DNA from 3 places in the Paenibacillus sp. J2L1-98 genome. Region 3 is predicted to be linked to each of the others. Evidence: predicted binding sites of a transcription regulator. Region 3 holds the regulator's gene; each other region holds the start of a gene.
What was found. Region 3 encodes Rex, which represses fermentation and respiration genes when NADH is low (regulators of the CRP and FNR family bind a similar motif). Its sites were predicted from a motif close to TTGTGAAATATTTCACAA; they were not measured.

Region 1 (5,542 bases), on a different contig from region 3:
CAAATCGTGCAGCATGTCAAAAAGCAGCTCACGAAGGCGCGGAATGAAATTGACCTCATTTGCGTATACGGGGGCGGAAGCATCCTCATGCGTTCGGTCTTATATCCGCATCTTAAAGAATTGTGCGCTGAACGGGAAATGCAGCTGCTGTATATTCCGGCCGACTATGCCGTCCTGCTAAATGCGATGGGACTCGACGCTTTTGTGCGGGGCAAAATTTATGAAGCGCTCAAAAACAAAGCGGTTCAGCCTGCATAAGCTGCCTAACGCAAGCTTGGGCATAATCTAACGGATTCTGGTAGGTGACTCGAATGAAAAAAACTAAGCTGCCCGGTGACAATATTAGCTTAAAAACGAAAAAAACAGAGGATCCTTTGGTGATGCAATGGCTGAATATGCAAACCAATCTGATGGATTCTCTTCGTTACTTGGTGGAGAATGAAATTATGTTAAACGGCGTGCGAAATTTGCAGGCTTTTGTCCCGATGGAGAGGAATATGCTTCAGGGCTCCCCGGCCTTGCAGCAGCCAAGCGAAATTCGTCCCCACGCAACGGGAATGGAGCAGATGGCTGCAGCGGTGGAGGACGCGAAGGTCGTGAAGGTGACAGATGTGGCCAAGGTCGCGGAAGAAGCGCCTGCGGCTCCAGCTTTCGAGCCGGTTATTGAGGAAGATATTGATGATGATGACATTGAAGCTTGGAGCTAATGCGGATTTATTTGCGCATGATGCCATTGCCGTCACGCTAGGTAATACCTAGTAATCCCTGATGATACTCGGTGGTATAAAACAATACACGGAATTACGAAGTAACTCTTTGTGGTTCTTTGTATTACCACGAACGGTTTATTCATTAAAAAGTTGTTTCAGTGGGGATAGTATTCAGGATCGAGGCGCCGGCGCGATCGTACGCACAAGTAGATGCGGCATTACATTCGAAGTGTTGACTAATAAAAAAAGGAGGGCAGCCTGCCCTCCTTTTTTTTATTGATATTTAATTGATACTTATTAGTACGCAAGTGCGAATAGACCGTGGATATGCGACAGGTAACGAACGTTACTTGCTTCCTTCATCAACGACGCAGGCAAGCCTTTCAGCTGTGTCGAGTTGCCGCCGATTGTGCCTACGCCGTCTTTGCGGCCAAGGCTTCCAAGCGTTCCGGAGAACACCGGTACAAACTTCTCCATAGCACCGCCCTTAATTTGAGCTGCCAGGTTGTAGCCTACCGTTTCACCCATTTGCCATGCAAGCTGAGCTGTTGGCGGGTAAGGACGCTCGCCGCCCTCCGGGAATACTACCGCACAGTCGCCAGCAAGGAACACGTCGGAATGCGAAGTCGACTGAAGCGTTGGCGTAACGGTAGAACGGCCGCGATCCTCTGCAAGGCCGCTGCTGCCAACAACCGGATTGCCTTTCACGCCGCCGGTCCAGATGATTGTGCTGGATTCGATCGTGCGTCCGTCTTTAAGCGATACGGAGCTTTTTGTTGCTTCGGTAATCGCAACGTTCGTAATGAAGTTGACGCCGCGTTTCTCAAGGCTTGTTACGGCACGTTCGATCAATACTTTCGGGAAGATTGGCAGAACGGCAGGGCCGGCTTCTACACAATATAGCGAAATGTCCTTGAAGTCGATTCCTTTGCTGCGGCAAATCTCAGGCAGTCTGTCAGCGAATTCGCCGACTAGCTCAACGCCAGTCAAGCCGCCGCCGCCCACAACGATTGTTGCGTCAGCTTTTTTGCCTGATTTTTTGTAAGCATCGAGGCGAGCCTCAACATGCTGGCGGATGCGGTTAGCATCAGCAACGGATTTAAGCACAAGGCTGTTCTCTTCCAGGCCTGGAATGCCGAAGTAGTTCGTTTCGCTGCCAAGAGCAACGACAAGCGTGTCGTACTTCTGTACTTGCCCGCTTTCAAGAACGACTTTCTTTTCATTTGGTTTAATTTCTTTTACCGAATCAACGATAATATTTACTTGCTTGTCACCTAGAAGCTTGCTAAGCGGAAGAGCAACGGCTTGCTCAGCGATCGTGTCCCCTGCAAGTCTGTGTAGCTCGGTAATGATTTGATGAGTTGGGAAACGGTTAACGATTGTGATGCTTGCTTCTGCTGCTGACAAGTGCTTGCGTGCTGTTAGAGCAGTAAGAAGACCGCCATAACCGCCACCAAGGATTAAAATTTGCTTCGACATGTTCATCCTCCATTCGTTCTATGCGTAATCAGTGTTTTATGCTTTTTCGTTTTTCCGTTCAGACAGTACGCTTAGGAAAGCTTGCGCAAAGCGCAACGTTTTTTGAACTTCCGGATCCTTCAGCATTTTTAACATCGCGAATAGGCCAACAGTGGAACCTGCAGCTTCTTGCGAGCGCTCGCCAGCTTCAATAGCCGCTGCTGCGATACCTTTTGCTTTCTCTTGAACCGGTTTGACGAATTCACCGATACCTTGAGCGAAATCGTTGATCAACACTTTGTCTGTAGCGATGTTCTGTGCGAAATCATAAGCTTGGGTCATTAGCGTAACCATTTCGGCTAACTTCGGAAGGTTATCCACGAGCACAGTCAGCGACTGTTGAACCTCCGGCTTCATTAACTGATCGAGTACATCCAACGATTGTTTTTCTTCAACGAGTGTTGCTGCGACCTCTTGTCCAGCAGATAGTTGTGACATAATAGAATGTCCTCCTTTACGTAAAGTTGAAAGTGAGTTGTAGTCTCAATTGAGTCAGCCGCTAACGGTACCGATGTACCCCTGAAAGATTGTTACACTTTTCACATAGTTCTTCAAAAAATGTTTGTGCACAATTTCACAGCCTGATCCTTGCCTCGGCAAGGATAAATGTTATAGCGAGTATGACGTAATCGGATTTAAACCCTTTGCTTCTATTCTACAACGTTTTGGTCAAAAGATAAAAAGAAATTTATAACTTTTCTTAAAAAATGTTGCGTTTTGTCGTTATAGACGAGAAAATGGATGCATTTTGTAGATATTAAGGGGGTCTTACTGGGAAATAGGGACATGACTTTGATGACGGACAGCTTTTAAAACTCTAATAAGACTATATAATGATTTGAAAAAGGGTTCACAACGTCTATGAACTGCCAAATAGAAATTCCGTGTAAAACAAACGTTATAACCGAGAGCGAGCGATCCGCATGCAGCCTTTTACGCAAAGAGTCATTGAAATTATAAAATCGATCCCCGCAGGCTTCGTCATGACATACGGTCAAATCGCGGAGCAGGCGGGAAGCCGCAGAGGAGCCCGGCAGGTCGTACGGATCCTTCACTCGCTAAGCGGTATTCATAATCTTCCCTGGCACAGGGTAGTTAATGCGCAAGGTGAAATTGCGATTCGGGACGAGGAAGCCCGCTATATGCAGATTCTTTACTTAAACGGGGAGGGCGTGGCAACGAGCAGGGACGGAAGGGTCGATTTGGATAAATATCGCTATAACGCCGTAAGGGCTGAAGAAGGATAAGCTCCATAAAATAAGTATTAGACTAACCAGAGCAAAAAACAGAGGCAGCTTAGAACATGAGGATCATGTTTTAGACTGCCGCTGTTGTTAAATATCTCTGCGCAGCGCTTGAAGAACGTCAATTTCGGTCGCGCGGCGGGCGGGCCGCATGCCCGACAGAATGGCGATGCCGATACTGATGGCTGCCGATACCCAGATTAGCGTAAATGGAATATAGCTGAATAAGAAGTCCGCCGGGCCGCTATCCTTATTTTGACTGTTGAGGATGAGGGGAATGATCTTGTTGGCTGCAAGGCTGACGAGAAAGGCGGCTAATGTGCCGATGAGCGTGCCGACGACTCCGATAAAGCTGCTTTCCATGAGAAAAATGCTTCGAATCGAGGCAGGAGACGCGCCGATCGCTTTCATAATGCCGATATCCTGCGTTCGCTCGGTCACGGCCATCGTCATCGTGTTGTAGATCCCGATGGCCGCAATTAAGACGGCGATCGCCCCCACGAATAAAAGTCCAAGCTTGACGAACAAGAAGATGGAGTCCACTTTATTAAGCTCATTTACGACCGAATAGACATTGTAGCCGCCGTCTTTAATGATTTTGGCGATACCGCTCACATCCTGCATATCCTCTGCGTATACGCTGACGTTTTTGAAGCGGTCTAGCAGCAGCCGGTCATCAGCGGACAATATGGCGGCAGCAGCTTTGAGCGCTTGTTCGTCCATAAATACACTGCTGTCCTGCAGCCATTCTTTGGGCGGCTGCTTTAGCACGCCTACAATGGTTGCATGGAGCTCCAGCGATTGCTGCTTTGTCTTTCTATTAGCGTCAATGGGCTGCAGCAGAGTAATGGTTATTTGCTCGTTCAACAAACTTCCCTTGTAAGTCTGCTCTGGCTTTGAAGGATGACGAAGCGTCTCCGCAAAGTTATAGCCAACGATAATTTCATGCTCGTTTACCGGGAGTCTTCCCTCTGCCAATTCTAATTTTCCATTCTTCTCCGCCTCCATATAGGTAAATACCGGCGAGTGGCCGGTTTCGGCGGAATAATCGCCAATGGCGTACTTGGAGGTGAGGCTAACCATATTTTGACGTACAACGGATGCGACATGAGGGATGCTTTCAAAAAATTCCACCTGCTCCATCGTATATAGCGAAGAGGCGTAATCTGTCCCGTCTGCCGGCTTTGTTTTCCCGTAAATCGAGATTTCGGTTATTTTGCCATAGGACGTAATCTGCTCGGTGATACTCTTCTGAAAGCCGAAACCGATTGAAGCGAGCACCACGAGGAAGCAGCAGCCCATCGCCGTCGCCAAAATCGTCATGAACAGCCGCGATTTATTTTTTTTCATATTTTGCTTCACAAAACGAAACTTATCTTTCCATCTCATTCGAATCCCCCGCTCCTATATAACCAATTGTCCGTTATGAATGGTAACCGACCGGTGCGCGATGGAAGCGACCTCGGCGTCATGCGTAATCATGAGAAACGTTGTGCCTAAGTCCCTGTTCAAACGGCGGATAAAATCAAGCACCGTCTGCTCGGTCTCACTGTCCAGGCTGCCTGTAGGCTCATCGGCCAAAATAATGGACGGCCGCAGCACCATTGCCCGGGCAATGCCGATCCGCTGCTGCTGTCCGCCGGACAGCTCGCTTGGATAGTAGTGCTCATATTCGCTCATGCCGACCATTTCCATCGTTTCCTTCACCAGCTTCCCGCGCTCCTTCTCGTCAATTCCCTTCAAAGTAAGCGGCAGCTCGATGTTATGGAAGGCAGTCAAGCCGGGCATGAGCTGAAAGCTTTGAAAAATAAAGCCCATATGGGCTAAACGGAATTTCGACCACTGCGACTCGTTATAGCCGGTTACGTTGATCCCGCCTATACGAATGCTCCCGCTTGCCGGTTTCATGTAGCCGGCTGCGAGATTAAGCAGCGTCGATTTGCCCGAGCCGCTTCGTCCGAGCACGGACACGATCTCGCCTTTTGCAACCTCGAGGCTCACGCTGCTTAATACGGGAACGATCCTTTCGCTGCCTTTTTTCCCGATACGGAATTGATGTGATAAATTTTG
Region 2 (5,542 bases), on a different contig from region 3:
GTCGGCGCATCCCGTGTACGTGATCTGTTCGAGAACGCAAAGAAAAATGCTCCATGTATCATTTTTATTGATGAGATTGATGCTGTAGGTCGTCAGCGCGGCGCCGGTCTTGGCGGCGGGCATGATGAGCGTGAGCAAACGCTCAACCAATTGCTCGTTGAAATGGACGGCTTTGGCGCTAACGAAGGCATTATCATTATAGCTGCGACAAACCGTCCGGATATTCTGGATCCGGCACTTCTACGTCCAGGCCGTTTTGACCGTCAAATTACGGTTGACCGCCCAGACGTGAAAGGCCGCGAAGCGGTGCTTAAAGTGCATGCCCGCAACAAACCGCTTGCGAAGGATGTTAAGCTAGAGGTTATTGCGAAGCGTACGACAGGCTTCAGCGGTGCCGATCTTGAAAATTTACTTAATGAAGCAGCGCTTCTGGCTGCACGTCGCAATAAGAAGGATATCGCTATGGTCGAGGTTGATGATGCAATCGATCGTATCATTGTCGGTACGGAGAAGAAGAGCCGTGTCGTCAGCGATCGTGAGAAACGTATTGTCGCTTACCATGAGGCGGGACATACCATTGCAGGCTACTTCCTGGAGCATGCCGATATGGTACACAAGGTTACGATTATTCCTCGCGGCCGCGCTGGCGGATACGTCATTATGCTGCCGAAAGAAGATCGTATGCTTGTAACCAAGCAAGAGCTTCTCGACAAAATAACGGGCTTGCTTGCGGGCCGCGTAGCCGAAGAGCTGTTTATTGGCGAAATCGGAACAGGAGCTTACAGTGACTTTAAACAAGCGACAGGCATCGTGCGCAGCATGATTATGGAATACGGTATGAGCGATAAGCTTGGTCCGATGCAGTTCGGCAGCTCGCAAGGTCAAGTATTCCTTGGCCGTGATATTGGTCATGAACAGAACTATTCCGATGCGATTGCATACGAGATTGACCAAGAGATGCAAAGTATCATTACCGGCTGCTACGATCGTGCGAAGAAGCTATTAACGGAGAAGAGCAAGGAAATGCATATTATTGCTCAAACGCTGCTCAGCGAAGAAACGCTTGAACTTGACCAAATCAAACGTTTGGTTGAGACCGGTTCTTTGAATGGCAGCACACCTGTGGATGGAGCTTCAGCTACAAATGAACCGACTTCTGAACCGATTGTTGAGACGGTTGGGGACGTTAAAGTGCGCATCCAGACTCGTGAAGAGGCAGAGATTAAAGCTCCTGTCCTTGAGAAGCGGGAAAACCCGGAAGATCCGGATAAGAACGAGTAAATATTTTTTGCCAATGGCAAGTTAAAATCGTCCTGCTGCTTATAAGCAGCAGGACGATTTTTTTTATTAACGTTCAGATTTCCTATCCAACTTTATAATGGCGAAGTTTCTTGTCGAGAAGGGTCAGCAAAAGTCGATGCCCATTCATGACTCGGCGATGGTGAAAATGGACTGGCTCATCAATTTGATGGACAATGCTCGTATGCACTGGGGAACGACCATTGCGCTCATATGCATCGCCTTGTTTTATGTCGTGTTGTGGCGTACGAAGCAATGCTATGAGCTGCGTGCTGTTGGCCATTGCCTTCATCAGCTACTTCGTCTTGTTCCGCACGCCGTTCGGCTTGCGTTTGCGCGCGGGTGGGCGAGCATCCTAGCTCTGCGGACACGGCCGGAATCAGCGTTAGTGATTTTAGGGTCTCATTCCATTGATGGATTGAAGCTCTTTTCTAATTTTGAAGGCTTATTTACGCCGAACTTTGCCCTAAGTCTGCCCTCTTCGTAATTAATTTTAAGTTGCCACCCTAAAAAGGACTTTAATACATTGACAGTAGCATCTACCACGTGTAAATTAAATCTTAATCAAATGAATTTATGCCTTTTGGTTTAAACTATAGGTAAGCGACTTTCTAAGTTTGTGCATCAATTCACAAAGTCGAGCTTGCTGTATAATGGAATGGGAATTATCTCCCATCCCTCATAAGAGGAGAGGATCTACTGTGGAAGCACTGGCACTGGAACGCAAGGCGGAGCAAAACCGAGAGCTGCGTGAACGGTTGTTACAGTTGAAGAAAGAACGGAACGCAATCATTTTAGCCCATTATTACCAACGTGATGAAATTCAAGAGGTAGCCGATTTCCGTGGAGATTCCTTCCTGCTTGCGCAGAAGGCAGCCCAAACGGATGCCGATGTTATCGTTTTTTGCGGCGTTCACTTTATGGGCGAGAGCGCAAAAATTTTGGCACCGAACAAAACGGTTATTATTCCCGACGAGCGTGCAGGCTGCCCGATGGCAGACATGGTAAGCGTTGACGGCTTGCGTAAGCTTAAAGCGCAGCATCCGAATGCAACGGTCGTTACGTATATTAACTCGTCTGCGGAAATTAAAGCGGAAACTGACATTTGCTGTACATCGGCGAATGCGGTTAAGGTTGTCAATTCGGTAGAAGGCGATGAAGTCATCTGGGTGCCGGACAAAAACCTCGGTCATTATGTACAGCAGAATACCGATAAGAAAATGATTATCTGGGAAGGCTACTGCAACACGCATGACATGCTTACCGTTAAAGATGTAGAAGAAATGAAAGCGAAGTATCCGAACGCGCAATTTGTTGTGCATCCGGAGTGCCGTCCGGAAGTAGTTGAGCTTGGGGATTTCGTCGGCAGTACAACCGCAATCATTAAATACTGTAAGGAATCGGATTGCCAGGAGTTTATTGTCGGGACTGAGGATGGTACAGGCTACCAGCTTCGTTTGGACAGCCCGGGCAAGACATTCCATTTTGCATCAAAATATTTGGTTTGCCCGAACATGAAGGTTAACAATTTGAAAAAGCTCGTGAAATGCTTGGAAACGATGCAGCCTCAAATTTATGTACCGCCGCATGTTGCGGATCAAGCTCGATTGTCCTTGGAGCGCATGCTACTCGTGAAGTAGTATGCGCTGCTCCTATATATGAAATATAAGAATTGATTTATTTCATCTTTATTTTGAATGCTTATATTTCACTCGGAACGTAAGCAACGCAGCCAAAGGACGGCTTTTGCCGTTTACGCTTGGAGGAGCCATAATGATTCCCAGATATTTAGTCGATGTGCAGCTAAGTGAGCTGCCTGTTATTGAAAAAGACGTCATTGTAATCGGGGCCGGCATTGCCGGTCTTTTTACCGCTATACGGGCAAGCGAAAATAATTCCGTTCTTATGATTACTAAAAAGTCGCTGCTCGACAGCAATACGCGCTATGCTCAAGGCGGTATCGCTGCCGTTATATCGGACGAGGATTCTCCTGCTTACCATAGGGATGATACGCTCGTAGCGGGCGCCGGCTTGTGCTCGAAAGAAGCGGTTGATGTACTCGTGCATGAAGGGCCGAAGGGCGTTCGCAGCTTAATCCAGATGGGTACGCAATTCGATTTGGAGAATGGCGAATTTGCGCTCACGAAGGAAGGCGCGCACAGCCAACGGCGTATTTTGCATGCTAACGGCGATGCTACCGGTTTTGAGATCGTTCGGGCTTTATCGGAAAATGCGGTTGCTAATCCGAAAATTGAAGTTTGGGATGACCATTTCGTTATCGATCTGGTTACGCAGGATGGCGTATGCTGCGGCGCAATCGTACAAAGGCCGAGTGGGCAACGCTTGTTCGTCAAAGGCAAAGCGGTCATTTTGAGCTCAGGCGGAGCTGGACAGCTGTATCGCTATACTACAAATCCTGAGGTTGCAACAGGAGACGGGATTGCGATGGCTTACCGTGCGGGCGCCTACATTCAGGATGTGGAGTTTATCCAATTCCATCCAACCTCGCTTTGCTACCCCGGTGCACCGAGATTTCTTATTTCAGAAGCTGTGCGCGGAGAGGGCGCTTATCTTCGCAATATTAAAGGCGAGCGCTTCATGGATCGTTACCATGAACAGCTGGAGCTGGCGCCTAGGGATGTCGTGGCACGGGCAATCGTCAGTGAAATGGAAGAAACAAAGTCGACCTTCGTTTATATTGATATTACGCATGAATCGGCAGAAATGGTGAAGCATCGTTTTCCAACGATTTATGAATATTGCTTAAGATACGGTCTTGACTTAACATCAGACTGGATTCCGGTAGCTCCCGCTATGCATTATATGATGGGCGGAGTGAAAACCGACTTAAATGGGGAAACGAATATTAAGCGTTTGTTTGCTTGCGGCGAGGTATCCTCGACAGGTGTGCATGGTGCTAACCGGCTTGCAAGCAACTCGCTTTCCGAAGCGATCGTATTCGGCAGAAGAATCGTGAAGCGTATTGACGAGCTTCCGGGCAATTCGGTTGATCCTGTTATTGATAATGAATCAGAGCGCAGCAGCACGCCGATTCAGGCTGTCGTGGAAAGAAGGCTTAAGCTGCAAAAAATTATGGTGCGCTATGCAGGCTTGCGCCGTGATGCGAAGGGGCTCGAGAAGGGGCTTGAGGAGTTGAAGCGGCAGCTGCCGATTTATCAATCGATTCTGACCGAGCGCGAAGAGTATGAGTTTGCTAATTTGCTAACCTGCGCGATGCTGACCACGGAAGCGGCGCTATCGCGGGAGGAAAGCCGCGGTGCGCATTACCGGGAGGATTTTCCGGTACGCGACGATGTGATGTGGAGAAAGCATACGGTGTTGCACCGTCTATATGGACTGACGGAGGAGCGAATAGAGGATGTTTGAATGGACGGCAGGCGGATATGATGTTGCAGTACGCGAGCAAATTCGCGGCTGGCTCGCAGAAGATGTGGGCAGCGGGGATATTACAACTGAGACGACGATCCCTAGAGATTCGCGGTCGAAAGCGGTTATTCATGTGAAGGAAAGCGGCATTATTGCAGGGCTTCCGATCGCCAGGCTCGTGTTTGAGGTTGTGGATTCGTCGCTTGTGTTCGAAGCAAAGGTGCAGGACGGCGAATATGTAGATAAAGGTACGGTGCTTGCCACAGTAGAAGGCAGTACGCATAGCCTGCTAATTGGCGAGCGACTTGCGCTTAACTTAATGCAAAGGCTGTCAGGCATTGCTACCAAGACGCGCGCTTTCGTCAATGCGCTTGAGGGGCTGCCGGTTCGGCTGGTGGATACGCGCAAAACAACGCCGGGACACCGGATGTTGGAGAAGTATGCGGTACGTGTGGGCGGCGGAGCTAATCACCGGTTCGGCTTGTATGATGCGGTCATGATTAAGGATAATCATATTAAAGGCTCCGGCGGCATTCGTGCGGCGGTCGAAGCTGCACGCCGCAAAATTCCGCATACGATGAAAATTGAAGTAGAGACTGAATCGCTGGAGCAGGTGGATGAGGCGCTTGCTTGCGGAGCCGATATCATTATGCTGGACAATATGGCTCCTGCTATGATGAAGGAAGCTGTAGCCCGCATCAAAGCGGTATCTCCGCATGTGATCGTGGAGGCGTCGGGAGGCGTTTCTTTGGAGACCGTAAATGGCATTGCGGCTTGCGGCGTTGACGTCATTTCCGTAGGCGGATTGACTTATTCATTCCATGCGCTTGATATTAGCCTGGATTTGAATGCGAAG
Region 3 (5,542 bases):
ACAAAGCCTATTGCGATTTCCGCTCCGTATTTTCTCATATTACCACGCCTCCAGTTGGCCTGGCGTACGTGGAAGCACCACATATTTAACAGCTTCAGAATTTTTTATCGTGATATAAACATTCGTTTCATCCATTTCAGTCGTAACTTTTACATCCTTCATGGACTTCGCGGCATCGTTCATCGCATTTGGGATGCTGGAGTACGTTTTTGTCTCCATCGCTTCCGCAACTTTAAACAACGACGCATACCATAAATCATCTAACTGTTTGTTAGACTTGCCCTTGATTTCAAGCTTAAGTTTGCGGTCACCAAAAACATCCTTGCCGTTTACCGAAATGCTCTCATATATGTCTCGAATATTAGCATCAGGTGCGAGCTCGAGCTGAATAATTACTTGGTCGCGATTCATCACAGGCTTGTCAGACGATACAACGCCCTGAACTTCCTTAACGACTTGCTCTATTGGCGCTGCTACGGCTACTTGATTGTAGATAGCCCAGCCTCCAAATAAAACGGAAGCCGTAATCGCAGCTGTAATGATAACAGGCATCACTCGTGGTCTCATCATAATCAAAATCCCTCCTGCAGCATATTATGATCTTTCCGTATATCAACTCCGCTATACGAAAGTATATCACGAAACGCTTCAGGAATCGTCCTGCAATATAAGGAAACGGAGCCTTAAGGCTCCGTTTTGGCAGGTAACTTATATGAATCGATTAAATCTCCGTTATCGAAGCTGTAGAAATCATAGAAAAAATGCTGCGGCTTCCGGCCGTCACTATAATAGAGCTCCCAAACCGGCTTATCGTCAAGCAATCCGGGCTGAATTCGTTTCAATTCGGAATCAGGCTTCTCGTTTTTAAACATATTGGTAAGCTGGCGCTCGCTAATGCCTTCAGAGGATTTTCTAATCTCCGGCAGTCTATCTTCGGTCAGCCATACGAATACCTTTTCGTCCGCTTGATTTTTGCCTTCAACGACCCAGCTTTCCTTATTCCATATATGATGATATACGTTCTTGATCGATGCAAGTTCAGCCGCTTTTATCGCTTGTTTTTTGACATCTCTTATAGCTGACCATTGCGGGTTTTGTATTTCGCGAAAGTATATAAAGAAAACGGTAATGAACAGCAAGAGGCAAGCGACGATAACGAACAGCCATCTTTGCAGTGTCATGAACGGCGGACGTTTCCTGACTATCGCGCGCATTAGGCTCTCAACAACCTCTCGAAACTCGCTTGCGCCTCGTAACGGATTTTCTCCTCATCGAGCAAGGTGCATTCGCCGTTTTTCAATACTTGACGGCCGTCAATCCATACATGCTGCACATCGCGTCCAGAACCGGAATAGACCAAATGAGAGATTATATCCGTTTTCGGGTAGAAATGAGGCTGCTCGATGTCTATAGCGATGAAATCGGCCTTCATCCCTGCCTTCAGGCTGCCGATTTGATCTTGCTGCCAAATGGACTTTGCGCCATAGACCGTACCCATCTTTAATGCCTCGAGTGCCGGAACAGCAGTAGGATCTCCCGAAACGCCCTTATGCAGCAAAGCCGCAAAACGAATTTCTTCGAACAAATCTAAATTATTGTTGCTGGCGACACTATCCGTTCCAAGCGATACCGTTACACCGGCACGAAGCAGCTCCGGAACGCGCGCGATGCCGCTTGCCAGCTTAAGGTTGCTGACAGGGTTATGCGATACCGCTACTTCTTTCGCAGCAAGCAGCTCAATCTCAGCATCATTCAGATGAACCGCATGCGCCACCAAAGCAGGACGCGAGAAAAAGCCAAGACGATCCAAATGCTCTACTGGACGCAGGCCATAATCGCGAACGTTTTGCTCAACCTCAGCGATCGTTTCAGACATATGCGTATGAAGCGGCAAATTGTAATCATGGGCCGCCTGAACGAATCGTTCGATATATTCAGGAGGACAAGTATAAGGAGCATGAGGGGAAATCATTGTCGTAATGCGGCCGTCCGCTTTGCCGTTCCAGTCACGGGCGAAGGCAATCGCTTCGGTAAGCTTGGCCTCTTGCACCTCTGTCGGACAAAGACCGATAACGCCTCTAGTCAAAACGCCGCGGATGCCGCTCTGCTCAACCATCTGTGCGACCTGATCCATCCGGTCATACATATCGACGAAAGCAGTCGTGCCCGAACGAAGCATCTCTACAATGGCTAGAGCGCTGCCTGCGCGCGTATCTTGATCGACATATTTGCCTTCCATCGGCCACATCTTTTGCTCCAGCCATACTTGCAGATTTTGATCATCCGAGTATCCCCGAAGCAAACTCATCGCTGCGTGACCGTGCGTATTAATAAGACCCGGCATAAATGCCAATTTACTGCCGTCGATTTTTTGAACATCCCCGGAAAGCTGCTCTGGCGCCTCTGTGCCTATGTAGGTGATCCGATCATTCGTAACGACCATATGCCCCTTAAAGGACGGATTTGCATCATCCATCGTAATAAACAAACCATTTTCAATCCAAATCTGACTCATTCTGCGCCTCTCCTTCTCTAACCAAATAATAAGCTAAGCTAAGCAATTCTTTCGTAAAATCTGCATTTTGTATTCTAACCTCATCCGGTACCCGTAAGATGGCAGGCGCGAAGTTCAATATCCCCTCGACGCCTGCATCCACAAATTGATTGGCGACATTTTGCGCTTCAAAGGCCGGTACCGTAATGATGCCTATTCTAATTTTTTGTTCCGCAACAGTTTTCGCCAGCTCGCTCATAGGCAGCACTTTCAAATTATTTATGCTCGTTCCGATCTTGTTCGGATGAATATCGAATACGGCCGTAATTTGCATGTTGTCCTTGGAATACTTATTGTAATTGCATAAGGCGTGCCCCAAATTACCGGCCCCCACCAATGCAACCTTAATCGTCTGATCAACCTTCAAAATTTGCCGTATCTTTTCAATTAAGTAAACGACGTCGTAGCCGACTCCCTTACGTCCAAATTCACCGAAATAAGCGAGATCCTTGCGGATTTGAGCAGGGTTTAGATCAAGCTTCACGCCTAAATCTTGAGATGAAACGGTTTGGACTTCGCGATTAAGCATCTCGTTTAATACTTGAAGATAAATAGGAAGCCGCCTGACGACAGCCTCCGATATTTTCGTTTGCTTCATCGCTTTTCCTCCTCTACACTTGACGCGGCTTGACTAACCAGCGGCTCCTGCTTTTCATCGGACAGCCATTCCCGCATACGGACGACTAATTGATCCGTATGCATCGTTTCGATTTTTGGACCCGGCAGCGAATATAAGAAATGCTTCCCATAATAAGTGTCGATTACCCTTGTATCATAAATAATTACAATTCCTTTGTCCTGCGACGTTCTTACAAGCCTGCCGAAGCCCTGCTTAAAGCGGATAACCGCTTGAGGTATGGAGAGCTTCATAAACGGGTTCTGCTTTTGCCGCTGCAGCATTTCCGCCTTAGCCTCCGCCAACGGATGATTCGGCGGCTGGAAAGGCAAACGAACGATTGCTAAGCAAATCAATGCTTCGCCGGGTATGTCTACACCTTCCCAGAAGCTGCTCGTTCCGAGCAAAACGGACTCGGGCGTTTGACGGAATCGTCTTGTGAGCTTCGTGCGGTTACCGCTGTCGATCCCTTGTCCGAGCACCTGAATACCTGCTGAGCTAAGCAGCTCCTTGAGGGGCTCATAGACCTGCTTAAGCATACGGTAGGAAGTAAACAGTACAAGCATCCTGCCGTTTGTTTCTTTCGCTGCGTCAGCTAGCGATTTAACAAGCATTTCCAAGTATGAACCATCAACGGCGGCTCCTTTCAAAACTGGGAAATTGCGCGGTATGACCACAAGCGCCTGCTCCCTGTAATTGAACGGAGATGGCAGTTGTACCGTCTTAAGCCTACCTTGCTCTTCATAACCGGACAAGCCCAGCTGCTCAGCAGCATATTGAAATGATTTTTGCACAGATAAAGTGGCTGACGTAAGCACAATACTTTCTTTTACATCGAAGAAATATTTTTGCAGCTGCGCGCTTACATCTACCGGAACGCCGTACAATTGCACAGACCGATAGCGGTATACACTGCTTGCTTCGATCCAGAATACCGAATCCGCCAGCTCTAATTTAATAAACGTCCTCAGTTCATCCTTCAGCCGCGATAAATCACGAACGGCGCCGTTAAGATCGGTAATTATCGCTTGCACGCTGGAATCATCAACCCGGTCTTTGATGTCAGTAACCATTTTATCGACGGTTCGAATAACGCGGTTAAGCTCCGTATACAGGTTTGCTTCAACAGATTCGCTTTCCTCCCAGCTTGCAGGGAGCTCGTTTTTCTTAAGCCGGCATACCGATTGCCCGTTCTCGGTTGGACTATCGGATGAAGTGGACGTAAAGCTGTAGAACATCTCGAACAGCTTATCCCAATGCTCCTTTATCTCCCCAAAAATCGGTATGACCGTATCAATCGTCTCCAGCCAGGAAGCCTGATGGGCGTCATCTTCATACATGAGCTTTTGGCGCAGCGCAGGCAATAATCCTGTACGGTTGTCCTTGAACAAACGGAGCACGGCCTGCGTCAGTGAGAAATAATTTATTTGCATGCCAAGATGCTTTCCGGCTACCTCTTCAACATGATGCGCTTCATCAATAATAAGATGGCTGTATGTAGGAAGCAAACGATGATCCGCTTGAACGTCGGTAAACAGCATGGAATGGTTCGTAATTGTAACGTCGGCAATATTAGCTTCATGCTTTGCCCGGTGATAGAAGCATCTTTTAAACCAAGGACATGCCCGGTTTAAGCAGGAATCCGTATCGCTTGCAACTGTTGACCAAAATTCAGCGCCTTTGTTGCCGAAATTGAGTTCTTCCTGATCGCCGGTTTCTGTCTCGCCAAGCCATACGACCATTTGCGCAGCCGTAACGGTATCCTCGATTGGCGATACTAAATCCTTCGTATTCACTTTCCCTTCGAATTTACGCAGACATAAATAATTCCCTCTGCCTTTGAATATGGAAGCTTTGAACTCGAACGGTAAAATTTCCTCAAGCAGCGGTAAATCGCGCTGCCGAAGCTGCTCCTGCAAATTGATCGTATGCGTGCTGACAACAACTTTTTTGCCGTTTTGAATGCCGTAATAAAGCGCAGGAATCAAATATCCGAGCGATTTCCCTGTACCTGTTCCAGCTTCGATGAGCAAATGCTGATTCTGATTGAGAGCGCTGTATACCTCATGGAACATAGCAACTTGCGCTTCCCGCTCTTCAAAATTTTCAAATTTTTGTTCAAACCTCTGCCTAACGTCAGCCAAATAATTTTCGAACGACACATCGGTAAACGGCAAAGCGTTGCCGCTGCCTGTGCGTGGCGGCTGCTCGTCGTTCCATTCACGTACCTTCAAAGCAAATTGATTGAAATAGTCGTATTCATTCGATTCAAATACGGTACGATACTCCATCTGCTGCTGAGTTTGCTTAATAAACCAGCTTAAATCGCTGCCGTCGTCTATAAGCGCGGATAGCCGCTGCAAAGTGAGCAG

Region 1: a site for Rex is predicted at 2,756-2,773, ahead of AC0YNZ_RS12410 (DUF1641 domain-containing protein). Genes of this name have one in related genera too.
Region 2: a site for Rex is predicted at 1,917-1,934, ahead of nadA (quinolinate synthase NadA). Genes of this name have one in related genera too.

Annotation. Positions count from the first base shown of each region.
Region 1 covers NZ_JBWDNW010000005.1:102,809-108,350, forward strand. Annotated here, with positions in the region: gene AC0YNZ_RS12395 (ParM/StbA family protein) at 1-258, shown strand, start outside; gene AC0YNZ_RS12400 (hypothetical protein) at 312-707, shown strand; gene AC0YNZ_RS12405 (NAD(P)/FAD-dependent oxidoreductase) at 1,008-2,189, opposite strand; gene AC0YNZ_RS12410 (DUF1641 domain-containing protein) at 2,226-2,666, opposite strand; gene AC0YNZ_RS12415 (MGMT family protein) at 3,152-3,475, shown strand; gene AC0YNZ_RS12420 (ABC transporter permease) at 3,563-4,861, opposite strand; gene AC0YNZ_RS12425 (ABC transporter ATP-binding protein) at 4,877-5,542, opposite strand, start outside.
Region 2 covers NZ_JBWDNW010000026.1:58,764-64,305, forward strand. Annotated here, with positions in the region: gene ftsH (ATP-dependent zinc metalloprotease FtsH) at 1-1,281, shown strand, start outside; partial or broken gene AC0YNZ_RS27390 (ABC transporter permease subunit) at 1,578-1,698, shown strand; gene nadA (quinolinate synthase NadA) at 2,001-2,939, shown strand; gene nadB (L-aspartate oxidase) at 3,073-4,686, shown strand; gene nadC (carboxylating nicotinate-nucleotide diphosphorylase) at 4,679-5,542, shown strand, end outside.
Region 3 covers NZ_JBWDNW010000002.1:361,962-367,503, forward strand. Annotated here, with positions in the region: gene AC0YNZ_RS06350 (AAA family ATPase) at 1-38, opposite strand, end outside; gene AC0YNZ_RS06355 (hypothetical protein) at 40-570, opposite strand; gene AC0YNZ_RS06360 (cell wall elongation regulator TseB-like domain-containing protein) at 684-1,181, opposite strand; gene AC0YNZ_RS06365 (amidohydrolase) at 1,214-2,515, opposite strand; gene AC0YNZ_RS06370 (redox-sensing transcriptional repressor Rex) at 2,496-3,152, opposite strand; gene dinG (ATP-dependent DNA helicase DinG) at 3,149-5,542, opposite strand, start outside.